Regions from separate parts of the Kitasatospora sp. NBC_01302 genome, predicted to be linked through region 1. Evidence: riboswitches for the same ligand, from Rfam matches in the RefSeq annotation. Region 1 holds a riboswitch; each other region holds the start of a gene.
What was found. Region 1 has a riboswitch for cobalamin ahead of OG294_RS12710 (cobalamin biosynthesis protein). Riboswitches for the same ligand answer to the same signal wherever they lie in the genome.
Positions count from the first base shown of each region.

Region 2: another riboswitch for cobalamin. It lies ahead of OG294_RS02810 (HoxN/HupN/NixA family nickel/cobalt transporter); the one in region 1 lies ahead of OG294_RS12710 (cobalamin biosynthesis protein).
Region 3: another riboswitch for cobalamin. It lies ahead of OG294_RS25510 (ribonucleoside-diphosphate reductase subunit alpha); the one in region 1 lies ahead of OG294_RS12710 (cobalamin biosynthesis protein).
Region 4: another riboswitch for cobalamin. It lies ahead of OG294_RS10775 (HoxN/HupN/NixA family nickel/cobalt transporter); the one in region 1 lies ahead of OG294_RS12710 (cobalamin biosynthesis protein).

Region 1 is NZ_CP108404.1:3,090,866-3,093,927, forward strand. Features, by position in the region: gene OG294_RS12700 (hypothetical protein) at 1-115, shown strand, start outside; gene OG294_RS12705 (XRE family transcriptional regulator) at 140-865, opposite strand; cobalamin riboswitch at 1,076-1,257, shown strand; gene OG294_RS12710 (cobalamin biosynthesis protein) at 1,290-2,255, shown strand; gene OG294_RS12715 (cobyric acid synthase) at 2,252-3,062, shown strand, end outside.
Region 2 is NZ_CP108404.1:582,901-585,962, reverse strand. Features, by position in the region: gene OG294_RS02815 ((2Fe-2S)-binding protein) at 1-721, shown strand, start outside; cobalamin riboswitch at 844-984, shown strand; gene OG294_RS02810 (HoxN/HupN/NixA family nickel/cobalt transporter) at 1,071-2,195, shown strand; tRNA gene OG294_RS02805 (tRNA-Ile) at 2,324-2,400, opposite strand; gene OG294_RS02800 (glycerophosphodiester phosphodiesterase) at 2,655-3,062, shown strand, end outside.
Region 3 is NZ_CP108404.1:5,808,909-5,811,970, reverse strand. Features, by position in the region: gene OG294_RS25515 (glycosyltransferase family 39 protein) at 1-987, shown strand, start outside; cobalamin riboswitch at 1,063-1,191, shown strand; gene OG294_RS25510 (ribonucleoside-diphosphate reductase subunit alpha) at 1,453-3,062, shown strand, end outside.
Region 4 is NZ_CP108404.1:2,559,686-2,562,747, reverse strand. Features, by position in the region: partial or broken gene OG294_RS10780 (cellulase family glycosylhydrolase) at 1-86, opposite strand, end outside; gene OG294_RS10775 (HoxN/HupN/NixA family nickel/cobalt transporter) at 405-1,532, opposite strand; cobalamin riboswitch at 1,567-1,781, opposite strand; gene tsaD (tRNA (adenosine(37)-N6)-threonylcarbamoyltransferase complex transferase subunit TsaD) at 1,828-2,916, opposite strand; gene OG294_RS10765 (HoxN/HupN/NixA family nickel/cobalt transporter) at 2,976-3,062, opposite strand, start outside.

The DNA.
Region 1 (3,062 bases):
CTTCCTCTTCCTGCTGGCCCGCCACTCGGACAAGCGGGGGCGGGCCTACGGGCTCGGCACGGTGCTGCTGGCGGCGGGCCTGCTGGCGGGGTGGCTGGGCTACGCGCTCTTCTGAGCCGCGGAGCACCCCGGCGGCAGGTCAGACCGGGATCCCACCGGTGTCCTGGCGGGCCAGCAGCGCCCAGAAGCGGTCGAGCCGCGGCACCGCCGGCTCCGCGGACCGCGGGCCCTTTGCGGCGGGCGCCGGGGTGCCCCAGGAGCCGGCGCCCCAGTGCGAGGCCACCTGGTACTCGCCCGGGAGCGCGGCCAGCACCGCGGCCAGGCTCGGCCGCGGCACCGGCACCAGCGCCGCCACCGCCGGCAGCTGGGCCTGCCAGCGCCCCTCGACGCAACTCCGCAGCCGCTGGTCGAGCGCCTCGCCCGCGCCGCACACCCGCAGCACCAGGTCCCGCAGGGTCAGGCCGAGCACCTCGACCAGCGCGGCGCTCTGCTCCGGGGTTCCGCTCCAGCGCCCGGTGCGCTCGGCGCCGAGGTAGGCGTCCGGGCCCATCCCGATCCGGGCCGCGGCCTGCTCCACGGTCAGCTCCCGGGCCACCCGGAAGTCGCGCAGCGAGGCGGGCGGTGCGCCCATCAGCTCGGCCGCCGGGCACCACAGGGCCCGGGCCAGCGCGATGAACTCCCGCTCGGTGGGGCGCAGCTCGCCGCTCTCCCAGGCGGTCAGGTGGGGCGCGAGCAGGCGCACGCCGTGCGCGGACATCGCGCGCACCACCTGTTCGGGTGTCAGGCCGAGGCTCTCGCGGTGGGCGCGGGCGGCCCGCGGGGAGAACGGGACCGGGGTGGGGGCCGGTGGCCTGCTTCTTCGCATGGGCCGACGCTAGAGTCGGGGTCGCGGCGCCCCCACCCGCGGAACGCACGAAGCCGGTCGGCGGCCCGCCGACCGCCGTTGGACGATCGGCCAGCGGCGGGGGCGCCGGCCGGCGCCCCCGCCGCTGGTCCGGCACCGGCCCGGGCGCCCCGGTGGTGTGACCGACTCGGCCGGTGACCTGGTTGACTCCCGCTTCGCGCGCGTGATGGGATCCTTGGGCCAATCGGAGGCATGGAGAGGAAGCCGGTGCGAATCCGGCGCGGTCCCGCCACTGTCACCGGGGAGCACGCCCGACGAACGGTCACGGCGGTCCGCCACAGGGCCGTTGGAAGGCCCGGGGGTGCGTCACCACCCGGGAGCCAGGAGACTCTCGCCCCCGTTTCGTCGATCCAGGGCGCGGACCCTGAGTGAGGACACGCAACAGATGGCGGGGGTTTCCCACCGCGCGCTGCCGTACGCCCTCGGCGCCCTGGCCGGCTACGCCGCCGACGCCCGGTTCGGCGACCCGCGCCGCGGCCACCCGGTGGCCGCCTTCGGCCGGGCGGCCGGACGGCTGGAACGCGCGCTCTGGCGCGACCACCGCGGGGCGGGGGCGCTGCACACCGCGCTCTGCGTCACCGCGGTGGCGGCGGGCGCGGCGGGCGTGCAGCAGCTGGCCGGCCGGCACCGGGCGGGCGCCGCCGCGCTGACCGCCGCCGCCACCTGGACCGTGCTCGGCGGCAGTTCGCTCGCCCGCGAGGCCCGTACCGTCGGCGCCGCGCTGACCGCCGGTGATCTGGCAGCCGCCCGCCGGCGCCTGCCGCACCTGTGCGGGCGCGACCCGAGCGCGCTGGACGAGCAGCAGCTGGCCCGCGCCGTGGTCGAGTCGGTGGCCGAGAACACCGCCGACGCCGTGGTCAACGCCCTGGTCTGGGGCGCGGTCGCGGGCGCCCCCGGGCTGCTCGCGTTCCGGGCCGTCAACACGCTGGACGCGATGGTGGGTCACAAGTCGGCGCGCTACCGCCGGTTCGGCTGGGCCGCGGCCCGGCTGGACGACGTGGCCGGCTGGCCCGGCGCCCGGCTGACCGCGCTGCTCACGGTGGCCGCGGCGGAGCGCCGGGACACCGCCTGGCGCGTCTGGCGGCGCGACGGCGGCGCGCACCCGAGCCCGAACGCCGGGCAGGCCGAATCGGCCTTCGCGGGCGCGCTGGGCGTACGCCTGGGCGGCACGCTGCACTACGGCGCCAAGGTGGAGCACCGGCCGGTGCTCGGCGCCGAACTGCGCCCGGTCGCGGTGGCGGACATCGAGCGGGCCTGCCGGCTCTCGCGCCGGGTCGGGCTGCTGGCGCTGGGGACCACGGTGGCGCTGCGCCTGGCCGTGCGGACGCTGACCCACAAGGAGCGGATATGAGCAACGCACTGCTGGTGGCCGGCACCACCTCGGATGCCGGCAAGAGCGTGGTGACCGCCGGGATCTGCCGCTGGCTGGTGCGCCGGGGCGTCAAGGTGGCCCCGTTCAAGGCGCAGAACATGTCGCTCAACTCGATGGTCACCCTGGACGGCGCCGAGATCGGGCGCGCCCAGGTGATGCAGGCCCAGGCGGCCCGGGTCGAGCCGGAGGCGGCGATGAACCCGGTGCTGCTCAAGCCGGGCGCCGACGGGCGCAGCCAGGTGGTGCTGCTCGGCCGCCCGGTCGGCGAGGTCGGCGCGCTCGACTACCGGGACCGCAAGCCCTATCTGCTGGAGCGCTCGCTGGAGTGCCTGGCGGACCTGCGCCGCCGCTTCGACGTGGTGATCTGCGAGGGCGCGGGCTCACCCGCCGAGATCAACCTGCGCGCCGGCGACATCGCCAACATGGGCCTGGCCAGGGCCGCCGAGCTGCCGGTGGTGGTGGTCGGCGACATCGACCGCGGCGGGGTGTTCGCCGCGATGTTCGGCACCCTGGCGCTGCTCTCGGCCGAGGACCAGCGCCTGGTGGCGGGCTGGCTGGTGAACAAGTTCCGCGGCGACGCCCGGCTGCTGAAGCCCGGCCTGGACATGCTGCACGAGCTGACCGGCCGTCCGGTGCTCGGCACCCTGCCGATGCTGGCGGGCCTGTGGCTGGACGCCGAGGACTCGCTGGACCTGTCCACCGCGGTGGCGCACACGGAGGCGGTCGGCCCGTACGGCGCGGACGTGCTGCGGGTGGCCGTGCCGCGCTTCCCCCGGCTGTCCAACT
Region 2 (3,062 bases), 2.5 Mb from region 1:
CGCGGCCTTCGGGCCGTTCTTCGCCATCGACTGCCACGACGACGGACCGGTCCTGCCGCCGTGGCGGCCGATGGCCGAACTGCTCGACGATACAGCCGTGTTGCGGGAGCGCGTGGCCGGCGTCCGCACCTACCTGGCGGCGGCCGGCGGTCAGCCGCTGGAAGCGGTGGAGGAGCGGGTGGCCGCCTCGGTGACCCACCTCGGCCTGGCCGCCAGACTCGTCTCGCCGGCCTTCGCCGTCGCCGTCCTCGACGGGGCGGTGCTCCGGCACGGCCTGCGCGAGGCCCGCTGGCAGCCGGTGCCCGGCGGCATGTTCCCGCTCTCGTTGCCGCAGCAGGTCCTTGAACCCGTCGCCGACCGGGTCGAACTCGCCGACCGGTTGGGCGCGGACCTGCTCGACGGCCCGGTCCGGGAGTTGAGCGAGGCGCTCGGCGCCGGGTTCGGCGTCTCGGCGCGGATCCTGCACGGCAACGTGGCCTCCGCCGTCAACGGCGCCGCCGCGGCCATCGCCCGCTCGGCCCCTCAACTGGCGCCGGGCGCGCGCGAACTGGTCGCTCAGCTGCTCGCCCGTGCGCCCCTGCAGGGCGCGGGCACCGCGGCCGACGACGGCACCGGGTTCCGCCGCCGCAGCTGCTGCCTGATCTACCGGGCCGCCCCCGACCACGCGGGCGCCCTGTGCGGGGACTGCGTCCTCACCGCACCCCCGGGCCACCGGGGATAGCAAGAGAGTGCCTTGCCGAGACACGATATGACGATCCGTCGGACTGCGACGGCCCGCGAAGCCGTCCGGCGCAGAGTTTCCCGGGTCTTGACCTGTGTGGACTTGAGTCCGGTGGGAGCGGCTCACTAGCCTGGCAAGGTTGCAGCCGCCTGCTGTGACGGTGTGCCAGCAGCGAAGTCCGGTGTGAACCCGGCACTGTCCCGCAACGGTGATGTCCCCCTCGGGGGGCGAGTCCGGTCGCCTGCTGCCGTGCCACGGATTCCCGCCTCGACGGAAGGACGGCCCGCCCGGCCCGCCGTGGCCGACTCGGGTGTGCCGCCCTGTCCGCGAGCATCCCGAGGAGGATGCCTTGCCCGCTCCGGCAACCCGGTTCAGAACGATGCGCGACGCGCTGCAGCCCTCCGAGTGGGGACGCCTGAGCCTGATGGCCCTGGTGATCCTGGCCCTCAACGGCCTCGGCTGGGGCATCTTCGTGTTCGCGGTCCTGCCGCACCACTTCCACTACGACGGGCTCGGCATCGGGATGGGCGTCGCGTTCACCGCGTGGACGCTGGGTGCCCGCCATGCCTTCGACGCCGACCACATCTCCGCGATCGACAACGTCACCCGCAAGTTCATGGCGGAGGAGAAGCGCCCGCTGGGCACCGGCTTCTTCTTCGCGCTGGGCCACTCCACCATCATCTGCGTGGTGGGCATCGGCCTGACCATCGCCGCCAAGGCCGTCTTCGGCGCGGTGGTCGACCCGAACTCCAGCTACGAGACCGTCGGCGGCGTCATCGGCACGGTCACCTCGGCGAGCTTCCTCTACCTCATCGCGCTGCTCAACCTCGTCGTGCTGGCGGGCATCGCCAAGGTGTTCCGGGCCATGCGGCGCGGCACCTTCGACGAGGCCGAGCTCGAACGCCAGCTCCAGGCACGCGGGTTGATGTACCGCTTCTTCGGCCGCTTCATGCGCACGATCAAGCACACCTGGCAGATGTTCTTCGTCGGCCTGATCTTCGGCATCGGCTTCGACACCGCCACCGAGGTCGTGCTGCTCGCCGCGACGGCCTACGCCGCCACCTCCGGCCTGCCGTTCTACGCCGTCCTCGCGCTGCCGCTGCTCTTCGCCGGCGGCATGACGCTGTTCGACACCCTGGACGGCTGCTTCATGAACTTCGCCTACGGCTGGGCCTTCGCCAACCCCGTCCGCAAGGTCTACTACAACCTGGTCATCACCGGCCTGTCGATCGCCGCGGCCTTCCTGATCGGCACCATCGAGCTGCTCGGCGTGCTCACCTCCGAGCTGCACCTCAAGGGCGCCTTCTGGGACTTCATGGCGAACTTCGACATCAACAAGGCGGGCTTCGCGATCGCCGCACTGTTCGCGCTGACCTGGATCGTCGCGCTGGTCTACTGGCGCTACGGCAAGGTCGAGGCCCGTTGGAGCACCCCGGCCGGTACACCGTCAGTGGACGCCAAGGAACTGGCCTGACGGGCGCTCGCAGCAGTCAGGTGAGCGCAGGAAGCTCCACCCGCCCTCGCCCCGGGCGCATGGGCGCGTAGGGGAGTGGGGGAATGCCACAATGCCCGGAGTGGATAACCACTCCGGGCATTCAGCGCTGGTGGGCCTAACAGGACTTGAACCTGTGGCCTCTTCCTTATCAGGGAAGCGCTCTAACCGTCTGAGCTATAGGCCCGTGCCGCACGGAAACTTTAGCTGATCAGCTGCTGAACTCAAAAACCCGTTTCCTCGATGGTGGGGCCAGGGGCCAGGCCAATGCGCAGATCGCGCAGCGGATGTACCTCGCCGAAGGGGCCTGGCATACTTCGCCCCGCTGGGTACTGGCGAGTAGCAAACTCGGCAGGGCGGTGCTGCTCGCCACGAAGGGCGCTACAGTTCCTCCCACTCTGACCCCGACGTCGTTCCCCTCACAAAAGCTCGGAGCCCGAGATGCACCCCTTCCTCGACCACCGGGGGCCGCTGGCCTTCGCTCACCGGGGAGGTGTGATCGGCCATCCCGAGAACTCGCTCGCCGCGTTCTCGGCGGCCGTCGCCCTCGGCTACCGCTACCTGGAGACGGACGTCCACGCCACCGCCGACGGTGTGCTGGTGGCCTTCCACGACTCCCGCCTGGACCGGGTCACCGACCGGGCCGGCGCGGTGGGCGAACTGCCCTGGAGCACGGTCGGCGAGGCCCGGATAGGCGGCACCGAGCCCATCCCGCTGCTGGAGGACCTGCTCGGTGAGTTCCCCCGGGCCCGTTTCAACATCGACGTCAAGGCGGCCCCCGCCGTCGGGCCGCTGGTCGAGGTGATCCGCCGCACCAATGCGTGGGACCGGGTCTGCGTCGGCGGATTC
Region 3 (3,062 bases), 2.7 Mb from region 1:
GGCCACCTGGCCGCCGTGCTCACCGGCACCCGCAAGGCCGACCTGGTCCCCCGCTGGGCCTTCACCGCCGCCGTGCTGGCCGGCGGCTCGCTGACGGTCCCGATGGTGCTGCAGGGTCAGGCGCAGAGCGCCCAGATCGCCTGGAACAGGACCGGGCTCACCGACCTCAGGAACTACCCGGACACGCTCTTCCTGTCCTGGCACGTCGGGCTCGCGGTGCTGGCCGTGGGTCTGCTGGGGCTGCTGGCGGCCCGTCGGCACGCCGCCCTGCTCGCGGCCTGGGCGCTGCTGCCGCCGCTGGTGACCTTCGCCACCGCGAGCTGGCTGCACCTCTTCCTCAACCGCTACCTGCTCTTCACCCTGCCGGCCTGGGCGCTGCTGGCCGCCGCCGCGGTCTGCCGCATCGCCGGGCCGCTCACTCGCGAGGCCCGCCCCGCACTGCCGCGCCGGCTGCTCAGCTGGGTGCTGGTCGCCGCCGCGGTCGCCGGACTCGGCTGGACGGCCTGGCCCGGGATCCGGGCGACCCATCAGGACCTTGCGGGCGAGCCGGACTACGACCAGCTCACCCGGATCATGCTGCACGACCAGCAGCCCGGCGACGGCATCGTCTACAGCGGGATCCTGCAGGAGCGGATGTCGATGGCCTACGAGCTGCGCGACGTCAGGACCGCCCCGAAGGATATCCTGCTGCAGAAGTCGGCCGCCGTCACCGGCCTCTACTCGGCCCAGGAGTGCGACGACCCGGACGCCTGCGCGGCCAACACCAACCGGATCTGGCTGGTGTCCACCGGCACCGGAGCCGACCCGCTGGCCGCGCTCCCGCCGCAGACCGCCGAGGTGCTCCGCAGCCAGTTCCAGGCCACCCGGACCGACGCCCTCCCCTGGGTCAAGCTGGTCCTGCTGAGCCGGGTCCACCCCTCCCGCCGGGCCTCGGTGGCGGACGACCTCGGCGACCACAACGTGCAGATGGCGCCTGGCACCAGCTGACATTGCGGCCATCTGGTGTCGGTTTCACCACTCCACGCGACACTACATATGGGGTTGCTCGAAGCGGCTACCACTACATGTATGCTCACTCTCGCTGTCGACGCAGGGGAATCCGGTGGAAGTCCGGGACTGCCCCGCAACGGTGAGCGGCTGCGCCCACGGGTGCCCGCGAGTCCGGTTACCTGCCGACGGTGTGCCACCGGGCTTCCCCGCAGACGCCTTCATGCACAGCTGTACCGTCCGGCCTCGCGGGCAGGCCAGGGTGGATGACGCGCGCCGGAAAGTTTCGGCGTGCTGTTCTGCCCTGCCGCGCGCGCGGGCCACGGACTCCGCCAGTCCGCCGCCGCCACAGGAGAGAGCGCCTTGACCGTCGTTGACTCAGTTACCCTGCCCTCACAGGGTTCTTCCCCCAGCCTCCGGCCTGGCGGTGCCTCCAACGACGCCCAGACCGACCCCGGGGCCGCGCTGCTTCGGCTGCTCACCGACCGAAGCACCGACCTCCCCCAGGTGGACCCCGGCCACGTCGCCGCCGCCGCGCTGCGCGGCCGTCACGCCGGTTCGGACTTCGCCGAACTGCGCGGGCTGGCCGTGGACGCCGCAGCCTCGATGATCGCCGAGGACCCCCAGTACTCGAAGCTGGCCGCCCGCCTGCTCGCCCAGGAGATCGCCGACGAGGCGATCGGCCAGGGCGCCCTGTCCTTCGCCGCCTCGATCGCGGTGGGCCACACCGAGGGCCTGATCGGCGACAGCACCGCCGCCTTCGTGGCCAAGCACGCCGAGGCCCTGGACGCGCTGATCGACACCCGCGGCGACGACCGGTTCGAGTACTTCGGCCTGCGCACCGTGCAGTCCCGCTACCTGCTGCGCCACCCGATCACCCGCAAGGTGATCGAGACCCCGCAGCACTTCCTGCTCCGCGTCGCCTGCGGCCTGGCGGTCGGCGACGACGAGCAGTCGGTGCGCGAGGTGGCCGAGCTCTACGCCCTGATGAGCGCGCTCTCCTACCTGCCCTCCTCGCCCACCCTGTTCAACTCCGGCACCCGTCACCCGCAGATGTCCAGCTGCTACCTGCTGGACTCGCCGCTGGACAACCTGGACTCGATCTACTCCCGGTACGCCCAGATCGCCCGGCTGTCCAAGCACGCCGGCGGCATCGGCCTGTCCTACTCCCGGATCCGCTCGCGCGGCAGCCTGATCCGCGGCACCAACGGCAAGTCCAACGGCATCGTGCCGTTCCTGCGCACCCTGGACTCCTCGGTCGCCGCCGTCAACCAGGGCGGCCGTCGCAAGGGCGCGGCCTGCGTGTACCTGGAGACCTGGCACGCGGACATCGAGGAGTTCCTGGAGCTGCGGGACAACACCGGTGAGGAGGCCCGCCGCACCCACAACCTCAACCTGGCGCACTGGATCCCGGACGAGTTCATGCGCCGGGTCAACGCCAACGCCGACTGGTCGCTCTTCTCCCCCGCCGACGTCCCCGAGCTGGTCGACCTGTGGGGCGCGGAGTTCGACGAGGCGTACCTGAAGGCCGAGGCCCAGGGCAAGGCCGTGCGGACCATCCCGGCCCAGACCCTGTACGCCCGGATGATGCGCACCCTGGCGCAGACCGGCAACGGCTGGATGACCTTCAAGGACGCCTCCAACCGGGCGGCCAACCAGACCGCGCTGCCCGGCCGCACGGTGCACTCCTCCAACCTGTGCACCGAGATCCTGGAGGTCACCGACGACTCCGAGACCGCGGTCTGCAACCTGGGCTCGGTCAACCTCGGTGCCCACGTGGCCGACGGCGCCACCGCCGGCGACCTGCTGAACGCGATGGACTGGGCGCGCCTGGACGCCACCGTGCGCACCGCGGTGACCTTCCTGGACCGCGTGGTGGACATCAACTTCTACCCGACCACCGAGGCCGGCGCCTCCAACTCGCGCTGGCGCCCGGTGGGCCTGGGCGTGATGGGCCTGCAGGACGTCTTCTTCAAGCTGCACCTGGACTTCGACTCCGCCGAGGCCAAGCAGCTCTCCACGCTGATCGCCGAGCGCATCATGCTCACCGCCTACGAGCGCTCCAGCGAGCTGGC
Region 4 (3,062 bases), 530 kb from region 1:
TCGTCCCAGGACAGGTCGGCGCGCACCAGGGTGGCGCCGACCTGCACGGCGGTGTCGAGCGCGGCGGCCAGGTCGGCGTCCGACATCCAGACCAGCCGGTCACCGTAGGCGATTCCGGTGACCGGGCGGGTCGGCGCGGGCGGGGTGGGCGGCGTCGGCCGCGGGTGCGAGCCGCCGCCGCAGCCGGCCAGCAGCGGTGTCAGCAGCAGCGCGAGCGACAGGACGGCCGCCACCGTCCACCGCGGGCACGGCCGTTGACGCTCCGGCCGCTGGAGATGGCGCCGCCGCATCGTTCCTCCCGCCCGGCCCCCGCCTGGCTCCTCGGTCCCCCGAGGTCACCCGGGGCCGTCCGGTCGACCGTACACCCGAGTCGGTGGACGGCGGCGGCGGGAGGGCCGTGAGGCTCAGTCAGCGGCCGGGGCCCCGCCCCAGCGCTTCTCCACCCCCGCGAACTTCCAGTACCCCAGCGCGCAGGCCCAGACCACCACGAACAGGCCGACGATCACGAAGCCGACGTTGTTGAGGTCGATCCCGGAGATCCAGCCGCTGACCGGGTCGGTGAGGTCCAGCTGGTCGTGCAGCACGCCGACCAGTTCGATGGTGCCGATGAAGAAGGCCACCGCGATCGAGAGCCCGGTGATGGTGAGGTTGTAGTACACCTTGCGGACCGGGTTGGAGAACGCCCAGTGGTAGGCGAAGTTCATGAAGGTGCCGTCGAGGGTGTCGAACAGGCTCATGCCCGAGGCGAAGAGCAGCGGCAGCAGCAGGATCGCGTACCAGGGCAGCCCAGCGGCGGCGCCGGAGCCCGCCATCACCATCAGCGCCACCTCGGTGGCGGTGTCGAAGCCGAGTCCGAAGAGCACACCGACCGGGTACATCTGCCAGGGGCGGCTGATGGACTTGGTCAGCCGGCCCAGGATCCGGTTCATGAAGCCGCGGTTGGCCAGGTGCTTCTCCAGCTCGTGCTCGTCGAACTGGCCCGCCCGCATCGCCCTGAAGACCCGGTAGATGCCGACGAGGGCGACCAGGTTGAGCGCGGCGATCAGGTAGAGGAAGCTGCCGGAGACGCTGGTGCCGATCACGCCGAGCGTCACATGGGCGTCCGACTTGTCGTCCACCAGGGTGCCCGCGATCTTGGCGCCCATCGCGATCAGCGCCGCCATCGCCATCACGATGGAGGAGTGGCCGATGGCGAACCAGAAGCCGACCGAGACCGGGCGCTGGCCGTCGGCCATCAGCTTGCGGGTGGTGTTGTCGATGGCGGCGATGTGGTCGGCGTCGAAGGCGTGCCGCATGCCGAGGGTGTAGGCGGTGACGCCCAGACCGAGGCCGAAGACCTGGCCGCCGACCTGGTAGTGGTGCGGGGCGACCATGCCCAGCAGGACGGCGAAGCCCACCACGTGCATGGCCACGATGACCGCCAGCAGCCCGGAGGTGCGGATCGTGTCGGCGCGCTGCCAGCGCGGGGGAGTGGTGGTCGCCGGGGCTGTCGTGGCCGGGGCGGGTATGACGGGGTTTTCGGGCAGACTCATGGCAGGGAACGCCTCTCCAGCACCTCGTGGACAGTTCTCGTAAGGTGCCGTGGCCGGTCTCCTGGCTGACGGGTCGAACGTGTCCGCGGCTCGCCTTCCCGGGCGCCTTGCGGCGCCCGGTGGCGGCCCGTCGTGGACGGGCGCGACGCGGACACTTCCCGATCACAGTGGCGAGGGCCGCTCCGGTCTGGAACCCCTGTTGAGGGTCCGTCACCGGTCTTCCCGAACACCACGGCGATCAACACCGTAGGTGCTGGGTCGTCATGTCGACAAGCCCGGCCGACTGCGACGCACCTCACCCGGTGAGCTGCGGCTCCCGTGCCGTCGGGGTCAGCCGCGCGAACTCCAGCGGGGCCGAGGGGTCGATCGAGAGCTCCGCGGGGGCGGGTTCGGCCCCGGCCCGCACCAGCAGGTCGCCGACGGCGGCGACCATCGCGCCGTTGTCGGTGCACAGGCCCACCGGCGGCACCCGCAGCGCGATGCCCGCCGCCGCGCAGCGCCGTTCGGCCAGCGCACGGACCCGCGAGTTGGCGGCCACCCCGCCGACCAGCACCAGGGTGCCGATCGCGTGGTCGCGGCAGGCGCGCACCGCCTTGCGGGTCAGCGTGTCGGCGATCGCCTCCTGCAGCGCGGCGGCGGCGTCGGCGACCCGCGGCTCGGCCCCGCCCGCGCGCTGCGCCTCCACCCAGCGGGCGGCGGCGGTCTTGAGACCGGAGAAGGAGAAGGCGTAGGGCGGGTCCGCCCGGCCGCTGAGCGGGCGCGGGAAGCGGACGGCGGACCGGTCGCCCGCCTTGGCCGCGCGGTCGATCGCCGGGCCGCCCGGGTAGGGCAGGCCCAGGATCCGGGCCACCTTGTCGAAGCACTCGCCGGCCGCGTCGTCCAGGGTGTCGCCGAGGTGCACGATCGGGTCCTTGGCCAGGTCGCGCACCAGCAGCAGCGAGGTGTGGCCGCCGGAGACGATCAGCACCACGCACGGGTCGGGCAGCGGCCCGCCGTCCAGCGTCGCGGCGGCCACGTGCCCCGCCAGGTGGTGCACCCCGTACAGCGGCACGCCCAGCGAGAAGGCGTAGCCCTTGGCGGCGGCCACCCCGACCTGCAGCGCCCCGGACAGGCCGGGGCCGGTGGTGACGGCGACCGCGCCGACGTCGGCCAGGGTGAGGCCGGCGCGGTCGAGCGCCTCGCGCACCACCGGTGCCATCGCCTGGACGTGGGCGCGGGCGGCGATCTCCGGCACCACACCGCCGAACCGGGCGTGCTCGTCCATGCTGGAGGCCACCGCCTGGCCGAGCAGCACGCCGTCGCGCACCAGGCCGGCGCCGGTCTCGTCGCAGGAGGACTCGATGCCCAGCACCACGGGGGAGGCGGATACCGGCGCTGTGGACACCGGCGCCGACGGCCTTGGCGCTGCGGACACCGGCGCTGAGGGCGTCGGCGCTGCGGGCATCAGACCTCCTCCACGGCGGCCGGCCCGGCGGCGGGCACGTTGGCCGACCACTTCTCCTCGATCCGCCCGACCTTCCAGATCACCAG